2 linked regions of the Pseudovibrio sp. Tun.PSC04-5.I4 genome follow. The protein of the gene in region 1 interacts with the protein of each later gene in a pairwise test. Links are inferred from orthologs where the notes say so. Each region holds a gene or a part of one and is shown in the gene's direction. Other genes may lie near its edges.

Region 1 (4,181 bases):
TGGACAGTTGGGAGCAGTGGACGGATGCGCATCACCTGCCGAGCTACCTAACAGGCAGTGCTTCCATGAGGTTTGAGCATTTTTTATGGTGCTGGAAGCAGCGCGGCAAGGTTTGGGCTTGGCACTCTTACCGTCCTTGCTGATCGAGAAGGATCTCGCGAGTGGGTCATTGATTGAACCCATCTCTGCGCGTCATCTGACTGGCAATACGTATTTTCTGGTTGGCAGCAGCGCTGCCTGGAAGCGTCCTGCGGTGGCCGCTTTTCGTGATCACTTGCTTGCGAAGGTGTAGATCAATCTATCTACGGTCATACTGGAACGGAGATGGCAATTCATCGTCAGCAAGCGCGTTTGGAGAGACCTGAGTGGCCTGGCGCATCGAGGCTCCTGATTGCTCCGTGCCTTGGCTACCCAACTGCATCTCGTCAATCTTGCGTGCCCTCCCGGAGATCTTGTCTCCCGATATCATGATTTGGTCGAGATCTTTATTGGTTTGCGAAAAATGACTTTGGAGTTTGCCTACCCGCTCGGTCAATCGACCGACATCCAGCAGCAGTTTACCGACTTCCGCTTGAATGACGTGTGCTTGTTCTCTCATACGTGCATCGCGCAGAACGGATTGGATGACCTGCACAGCCAGCACCAGCAGGGATGGAGACACCACCACAACACGCAGACGGTGGGCTTTCTGTGTCAGGTCTGGAAACCCTTCATGGATTTCGGCGAAAAGGCTTTCAGAGGGCACAAACATCAACGCTGTGTCCTGCGTTTCTCCCGGCAGCAGATACTTGCTCGATATATCCTCCAGATGTTTGGAGATATCTTTTCGGAACCGAACAGCAGCCAACTTCAGCTCTTCCTTGGTCCCAGCGTCTTTGATAGCGGCAAAGGCTTCCAGAGGAAATTTAGCATCCACCACCAACGGGGGAGCCCCGGATGGCATGTGGATCAAACAATCCGGGCGTGTCCGGTTGGACAATGTTGCCTGAAGAGAAAAACCCGTTGGAGGGAGTGCGTCCTCAATGATCATTTCCATCCGGCCCTGCCCAAAGGCTCCGCGCGTTTGTTTGTCGTTAAGGACCATTTGCAGGTCCGTTACCTGCCCTGCCAGCTCGCCCATGGTTTTGTTGGCTTTGTCCAGCAACACCATTCGCTCCTGCAATCCGGAAAGGCTGGCGTGTGTTTGGCGGTGCGTTTCCAGAACAGAGGCGCCAAGTGTTTTGCCAAGTCCGTCCAAACGGTCATTCACCACACGCATCAGGTCCGACTGCCGGGACCCGAAGATTTCTGCCATGGTTTGCATCCGCCCGGTCATCTCTCCCTGAGAGCGGACCAATTCTGCCAAGGCGGTTTCAGTGTGGTCTGCCCGCTTTTCATCCAGCAGAGATGCTCCCCGACTTTTGTTCAATCTGGCGCGCAAACTCATCACCCAGATCAGCAGAAGCAAGAAGAAAAAACCGGCCCCAGCGCTGACGGCTTGCAAAAAAGTGACGGTCCATGCGCCATAGGTGAATACTGTCTGTTCCATGAGACAAACATAGAACACTTTAAATTGTCGCGATACCTCTTAGCTTTCTTGGATGCACCGCAACCCACACCTTGAATTGATGGGGAGTACCCTTCAAATAGGCCCCAGCTAAAAGCCTAGGGTCAACGACTTGGCAAATTTCCCATAAGAGGATATGAAGCCTACTGAACGTTATCGGCCCACTTGTTTTGTGCAAGTGGCTTTGCAACAAAAACAAGCTCAGAAGTAATATGACGACTCGCGAGATCAAATTTATACCGGAACAGTGCCTTCGTGAGGTCTGCGCTCCGATTGAAGACATCAATGACGAAACCCTCAAGCTTGCTGACGACATGCTTCAAACCATGTACGATGCGCCGGGTATCGGACTTGCTGCAAGCCAGATTGGTGTTTTGAAGCGCATGTTCGTTCTCGACGTTGCCGAACGTGAAAGCGAAGAGGACGAATCCGTCGAGAGGGAACCAATGGTTTTCATCAATCCGAAAATCACATGGTCCTCTGAGGAAACAAGCGTTTATCAGGAAGGTTGCCTATCCATTCCCGGTGTTTACGAGGATGTTGAGCGCCCGAGTCAGGTTCGCGTCTCCTTCCTCGGCCGCGATGGAAAGCAGCAGGAAATTAAAGCTTCCGGTTTGCTCGCCACTTGTGTTCAGCATGAACTGGACCATCTGGATGGCATCCTGTTCATTGACTATCTTTCTCGCCTCAAGCGAGAGCGCATTGTCAAAAAGATGACAAAGCAGGCCAAGCAAGCCTGATTGTTCTATGCTTTGCGACGAGATTAAGCGGCCTTCTTTGGAGTGCCGCTTTTTTTGTTGTTTTTTCCTTGTCCCTTTCCGCAAGCTGACGCATTAAAGCAGGAACACAAGAATTACAGCAGGCAGGTCAGCTATGTCATTGCGCGTCATCTTTATGGGCACTCCAGATTTTTCCGTTCCAACTCTTATCGAGATTATCGGTCAAGGATGGGATGTAGTTGCCTGTTATTCCCAACCTCCACGGAAAGCAGGACGCGGGATGGAGTTGAAAAAAACTCCTGTTCACGAAGCTGCTGAAAGCCTCGGCATTCCAGTTTTCACCCCAACTTCTTTGAAGAGCGAGGAAGAACAAACGCGTTTTCGTTCCTTTGAGGCGGATGTGGCTGTTGTTGTTGCCTATGGTTTGTTGCTGCCAAAAGCAATTTTGGACGCTACAGAGAATGGGTGCCTCAATGGCCATGCCTCTCTGCTGCCTCGCTGGCGCGGTGCCGCCCCGATCAACCGGGCGATCATGGCTGGCGACAAAGCCTCTGGCATTCAGGTGATGCGGATGGAAGAAGGGCTGGATACGGGTCCTGTGTGCATGTCTGAGAGCGTTGCAATCACCAATGATATGACTGCCGGTGAACTTCATGACCGCCTTTCCAGTCTTGGTGGTGATCTGATGGTGCGTGCGCTTTCCGCTCTGTCTCGTGGCGGTCTTGGTTCTTTGCAACAGCCTGAAGAGGGTGTGACTTACGCGAAGAAGATCCAGAAAAGCGAAACCCGCATTGACTGGTCTCTCCCAGCTGAAGACGTTCACAACCACATTCGCGGTCTTTCTCCGTTTCCCGGTGCGTGGTGTGAGATGGAACTGGGGGGCAAGAAGCCTGAACGGGTGAAAGTTTTGCGCAGTGGCCTATGCGAAGCCTCTGGCAATGCAGGTGAAGTGCTTATCGCCGATGGAGACACTCTGATTATTGCGTGTGGTTCGGGCTCTATCAAGCTGGTACAGGTTCAACGGGCAGGCAAAAAAGCAATGTCTGCCGATGAGTTTTTGCGCGGTTCTAAGCTTAATCCGGGTGCAGCTATTTCCTGAGCTGGTCCGATGCGATAGGCTTTTCCTGATAAGAAAAAGCAGTAGACAGTCAGTATGGCGGAGGCAGTATGATCAAGTTCCACAAGATTGGAGTGCATCAAGTCGGCCTTCGCGATTCTTCTAAGGAAGACGAACCCGTCATTCTCTCGCTCCTGTCCAAGGTCTTTAAGCAAGGCAACGAAGCCCGCCTTGTTGAGAGGTTACGTGCTTGCGGATCACTCGTTCTTGAAAGAGTAGCGACTGACGATCAGGGCAAAGTACTTGGCCACCTTGCCCTTTCTCGTGTGACAGGCACTGGAATAGGTCATCGCCTCAAAATAAGTTGCCTTGCCCCGGTGTGTGTTGAGCCTGCCTTACAGAATACCGGTGTTGGGACAAGGCTTATTCAAGACGCATTGGATGACCTACAAGGATTGGGCGAAGATCTCGTTCTCGTCCTTGGCTCACCTGACTACTACGCGCGGTTCGGCTTTGATGGTGAGCTCGCGAAGAAGATTCAGGGGCCATATGCGGGACCGATCTTCATGGCTCTCCCGTTTACTCAGGCCGGGCGAGAAGACCTGCCGGTTGAAGTCACCTATGCAACTCCCTTTAAGGAATTTGAATAGGGCAGCTGTTTCGCCACTCCACAAAGCCTAGTCTTGCCCCTTTAAATCTGGTAGGACACCCTCGATTCCCTGCGCACCTTGCTGGCGAATTTCCTCATTTGACTCAAGCATTCTGCCCAGACCAGTCTGCTTCCTGAACCTTTGCAAAGAACCAGAATGCCGCGCTATAAGATTACAGTTGATTATGACGGACGCCCTTTTGTTGGTTG
Region 2 (3,448 bases), 1.2 Mb from region 1 along the record:
TCTCATGATGGGGATGATTTTCAAACGCGGCATAGATAAGTGCGCGAATGAAAGCTTCATCCTGAGTTTGTTCAGCACGAATGATCATTGTAACCTCGGTAGTCTTGGTGTTTGGCGGTTATAAGTAGCCGAACAGCCGTCCGCAGATGAGCACGCCGAGCCAGCTGAACAGTGAGATGAAGCCCGTTGTTTTGAAGCGTGGGATTGTGCCTCTAGAATCTACTTGGGCCAGATAACGCCATGGTTTGTTAAAACGCAGCATCAACGCGTTGAGCAGGGCCAGCGTGAAGAAACCAGACTTTGCCCAGAATATGGGTGAGTTGATGTAGACCTGAGCTTTGGCGGAAAGCAGAAAAACGCCTGTTGTGATGGCGATCAGGCTCCCTAGAAGCGCCATTTTTGTAAGCGGGCGGGCTAGATCATGCAGTGGAATTGAGCGCCACATACCCATCATGCGCAGGTCCAGCGGAACAATGGAGCCGAACAATAGCGCAAGGCCAACGATGTGGCCTGTGTTGATTGCCGGATAAACCCACCATGCGTATTTGAAAACCTCAGGAAGCTGGGAGCGTTCAAGATCAGCAGCAAGTGCTTGCAATTGGTAAAGTAGATCCATCATTATTCCGTTGTGATTTTGATCGCTCCATTCAACCTGATTGTAGATTGAGAGCGACGCAAGGATTGATTGGCGTACTTTATTGTGTGCCCACGGTTTTATCAGGGAGAGACTGCTTATGGCTGACTTTGTGCATTTGGAATGGGGTGGAAATGCATGCCGTGAGGGGTATACCGCGACTGTTATTGTGGATTGCTTTTCTACTGCAACTCTGTGGCCTGTCAGGCCGGTGCGCAAGTGGTGCCTGTTGCTGACCGGGAGGTGGGCTTCTCAATTGGATTCGGGCAGCTGTGTCCCTGAGCTGATGTGTTTATCGATTGGCGGACAGCAGGTGATGGCTTTTCAGGATGTTAAGTGAGGCCTTGCGCTGGTTCTCATTGTTGAGCTTACATCAGGTTTATTGGCCTGAATGAAAGTTCTTCCTTGGGAAGTCCCGAAAATCCTCGGTTTTGTTGATACATTGGCGCCACGGTTAGCCAACCGTGGAGGGTCGTGCCGCCAAAGGGAGTTGACAAATGATGCGTGTGAAGGCATGAAACTGGCGATCTATTATTGGGAAAGAGTTACGCGGAATGTTTCTTCGTAAGACCGACATGACAAAAACTATGCGCATTGCAGCTAAAGCTGCGGGCATGATGTCGGCTGCCACATTGACCGCGACGACTACCAAGACAACCATCACTAAAACGACAAAGACCACCGTCTAAGGTGCTTCTCTTTCCCGCGTTCTCCCCGGGAGGGAGGGTGCCAGAGGGCTCACCGGGCGCAGTCAGCCTCCGGAAGCCAGCGGGGGAGACGAAGAGGATAAGACCAATGGGTTATAAGATTGCGATTGCAGGTGCTACCGGCAATGTGGGTGCGGAAATGCTCGACATTTTAGCAGAGCGCGGCTTCCCAGCTGATGAAGTGATTGCACTGGCATCTCGCCGGTCTCAGGGCAAAGAAATTTCCTTTGGTGACAGAACGCTGAAAGTTAAAGCGATGGAGAATTTTGATTTCTCCGACGTGGATATTTGCCTCATGTCTGCTGGTGGCTCTGTTGCAAAAGAATGGGCTCCGAAGATCGCAGCTAAAGGCTGTGTTGTCATCGATAACTCTTCTGCATGGCGTTATGATCAGGACGTGCCGCTCATCGTACCTGAAGTGAATCCTGACGATATCGTTGATTTCAAGAAGAAAAACATCATTGCGAACCCTAACTGTTCTACTGCACAGCTGGTTGTTGCTCTGAATCCAATCCACGAACAAGCTGGCATTAAGCGCCTTGTTGTCTCCACTTACCAGTCCGTTTCTGGTGGCGGTAAAGATGCAATGGACGAGCTGTTTAACCAGACCCGAGCTATTTTCGTAAATGATCCAGTTGAGTCCCATAAGTTCACTAAACGCATCGCGTTTAACGTGATCCCGCATATCGATGATTTTATGGAGGATGGTTACACCAAGGAAGAGTGGAAGGTTCTTGCGGAAACCAAGAAGATCCTCGATCCAGCCATCAAAGTGACCTGTACTGCTGTTCGTGTTCCTGTGTTTGTTGGGCATGGAGAGAGCGTGAATATAGAGCTGGAAAATCCACTTTCCGCTGAAGAAGCACGCGATCTCCTGCGTGAAGCGCCGGGTGTTCTGGTGATTGATAAGCACGAGGATGGTGGCTACATCACTCCATACGAGTGTGCTGGTGAAGATGCGACCTACGTTTCCCGTATCCGCGAAGATGCGACTGTTGAGAACGGCCTGAATATGTGGATTGTTTCAGATAACCTGCGTAAAGGCGCGGCTCTGAACACTGTGCAGATTGCCGAACTTCTGGTGGCCCGCGGCTTGATCAAGCCAAAATCCGAAGCCGTTGCATAAGCTGATTTCGTTTATTTGAGAATTTTGAGGGCACCTTTGGGTGCCCTTTTTGTTTGGTGAACTAACTGTCAGATAACTCCGCAGTACTTTGCAAATTTGTAGTGCTAAGTTCTCCCGGTATTGGAGGGATTATGCAGACTTTGGAAATTAGAGCGGCTCAGTATGAGGACCTTCCTGAGATTGCGAGGGTGTACCGGTCGTCGCGAGATCAAGTTCTTTCTTTTTTGCCGAAGCTTCACACGCCGGATGAAGACTTATGGTTTTTTCGAAATATAGTTTTTAAGAGCAATGACATGACGATCGTCATGGGAGATGGCCAAATCATCGGTATGATGGCCACCAAAGATGACTGGATTGAACAGCTTTATCTGGACCCTTCGCACCTCCGTGAGGGGATTGGTTCCAAGTTGTTGGCGCAAGCGAAAGCAAAGTCCTCCGGCTATCTTCAGTTGTGGTGTTTCGTTGAGAACGTGATTGGGCGAGCCTTTTACGAAACGCATGGCTTTAAGGAAGTAAAGCGGACAAGCGGCTCAGAGAATGAAGAAGGGGCGGCGGACATTTTGTTTGAGTGGCGAGCATGACTTGCCAGGTAATTAACAGGCAAAGTGTCGTAAGTAGGTGGATGCGCACCGTAAATACCTTAAAAATCAGGGGTCATATACGGTGATTTGCGTCTAGTGCAGCCTATCTCTGAGTGGCATTGTTCGAAGTAGATACACATGAGGACAATGTGTTGGGAGGCACACGAGAATGCTGAACACTGCAAGCTATGCCAATTACAAGGTAACCCACTCAGACGAGACCTTCACTGATTGGTTGGTTAAATCGGCGAAAGGGTCCTGGAGTAGGGCCATTGCTCATCCTTTCACCAGTGAGGTGGGGAATGACACAATCAGTACTGCAGCCTTCACCCGCTATCTGATTGAGGATTATCATTATGTTCAGGACCTGGCTTCAGCGCTTGGTTTCCTGATTGCCAAA

The links. Proteins that work in one complex are often made in the same cells at the same time.
Region 2: the proteins of def (region 1) and BLS62_RS21405 interact in binary tests that used the Escherichia coli proteins (3 or more experiments, as listed by UniProt). The link is inferred for Pseudovibrio sp. Tun.PSC04-5.I4 from one-to-one orthologs.

What each region holds. Positions count from the first base shown.
Region 1 is NZ_FNLB01000006.1:2,297,222-2,301,402, forward strand. What follows is about bases 635-3,522. They hold def (peptide deformylase), read left to right. Parts: upstream 635-1,758; coding sequence 1,759-2,286; downstream 2,287-3,522. Other genes in these bases: rmuC (DNA recombination protein RmuC), read right to left, coding at 635-1,528; fmt (methionyl-tRNA formyltransferase), read left to right, coding at 2,426-3,364; BLS62_RS15820 (GNAT family N-acetyltransferase), read left to right, coding at 3,433-3,522. Also shown: BLS62_RS32610 (LysR substrate-binding domain-containing protein), read left to right, coding at 1-143; BLS62_RS32615 (LysR substrate-binding domain-containing protein), read left to right, coding at 86-292; more of rmuC, read right to left, coding at 299-634; more of BLS62_RS15820, read left to right, coding at 3,523-3,972; tRNA pseudouridine(38-40) synthase TruA, read left to right, coding at 4,129-4,181. UniProt on the Escherichia coli protein: Removes the formyl group from the N-terminal Met of newly synthesized proteins. Requires at least a dipeptide for an efficient rate of reaction. N-terminal L-methionine is a prerequisite for activity but the enzyme has broad specificity at other positions.
Region 2 is NZ_FNLB01000006.1:3,455,437-3,458,884, forward strand. Bases 647-3,448 are described here. They hold BLS62_RS21405 (aspartate-semialdehyde dehydrogenase), read left to right. Parts: upstream 647-1,429; coding sequence 1,430-2,467; downstream 2,468-3,448. Other genes in these bases: BLS62_RS32620 (hypothetical protein), read left to right, coding at 1,189-1,323; BLS62_RS21410 (GNAT family N-acetyltransferase), read left to right, coding at 2,599-3,048; BLS62_RS21415 (TenA family protein), read left to right, coding at 3,218-3,448. Also shown: BLS62_RS21395 (GNAT family N-acetyltransferase), read right to left, coding at 1-88; BLS62_RS21400 (hypothetical protein), read right to left, coding at 119-619.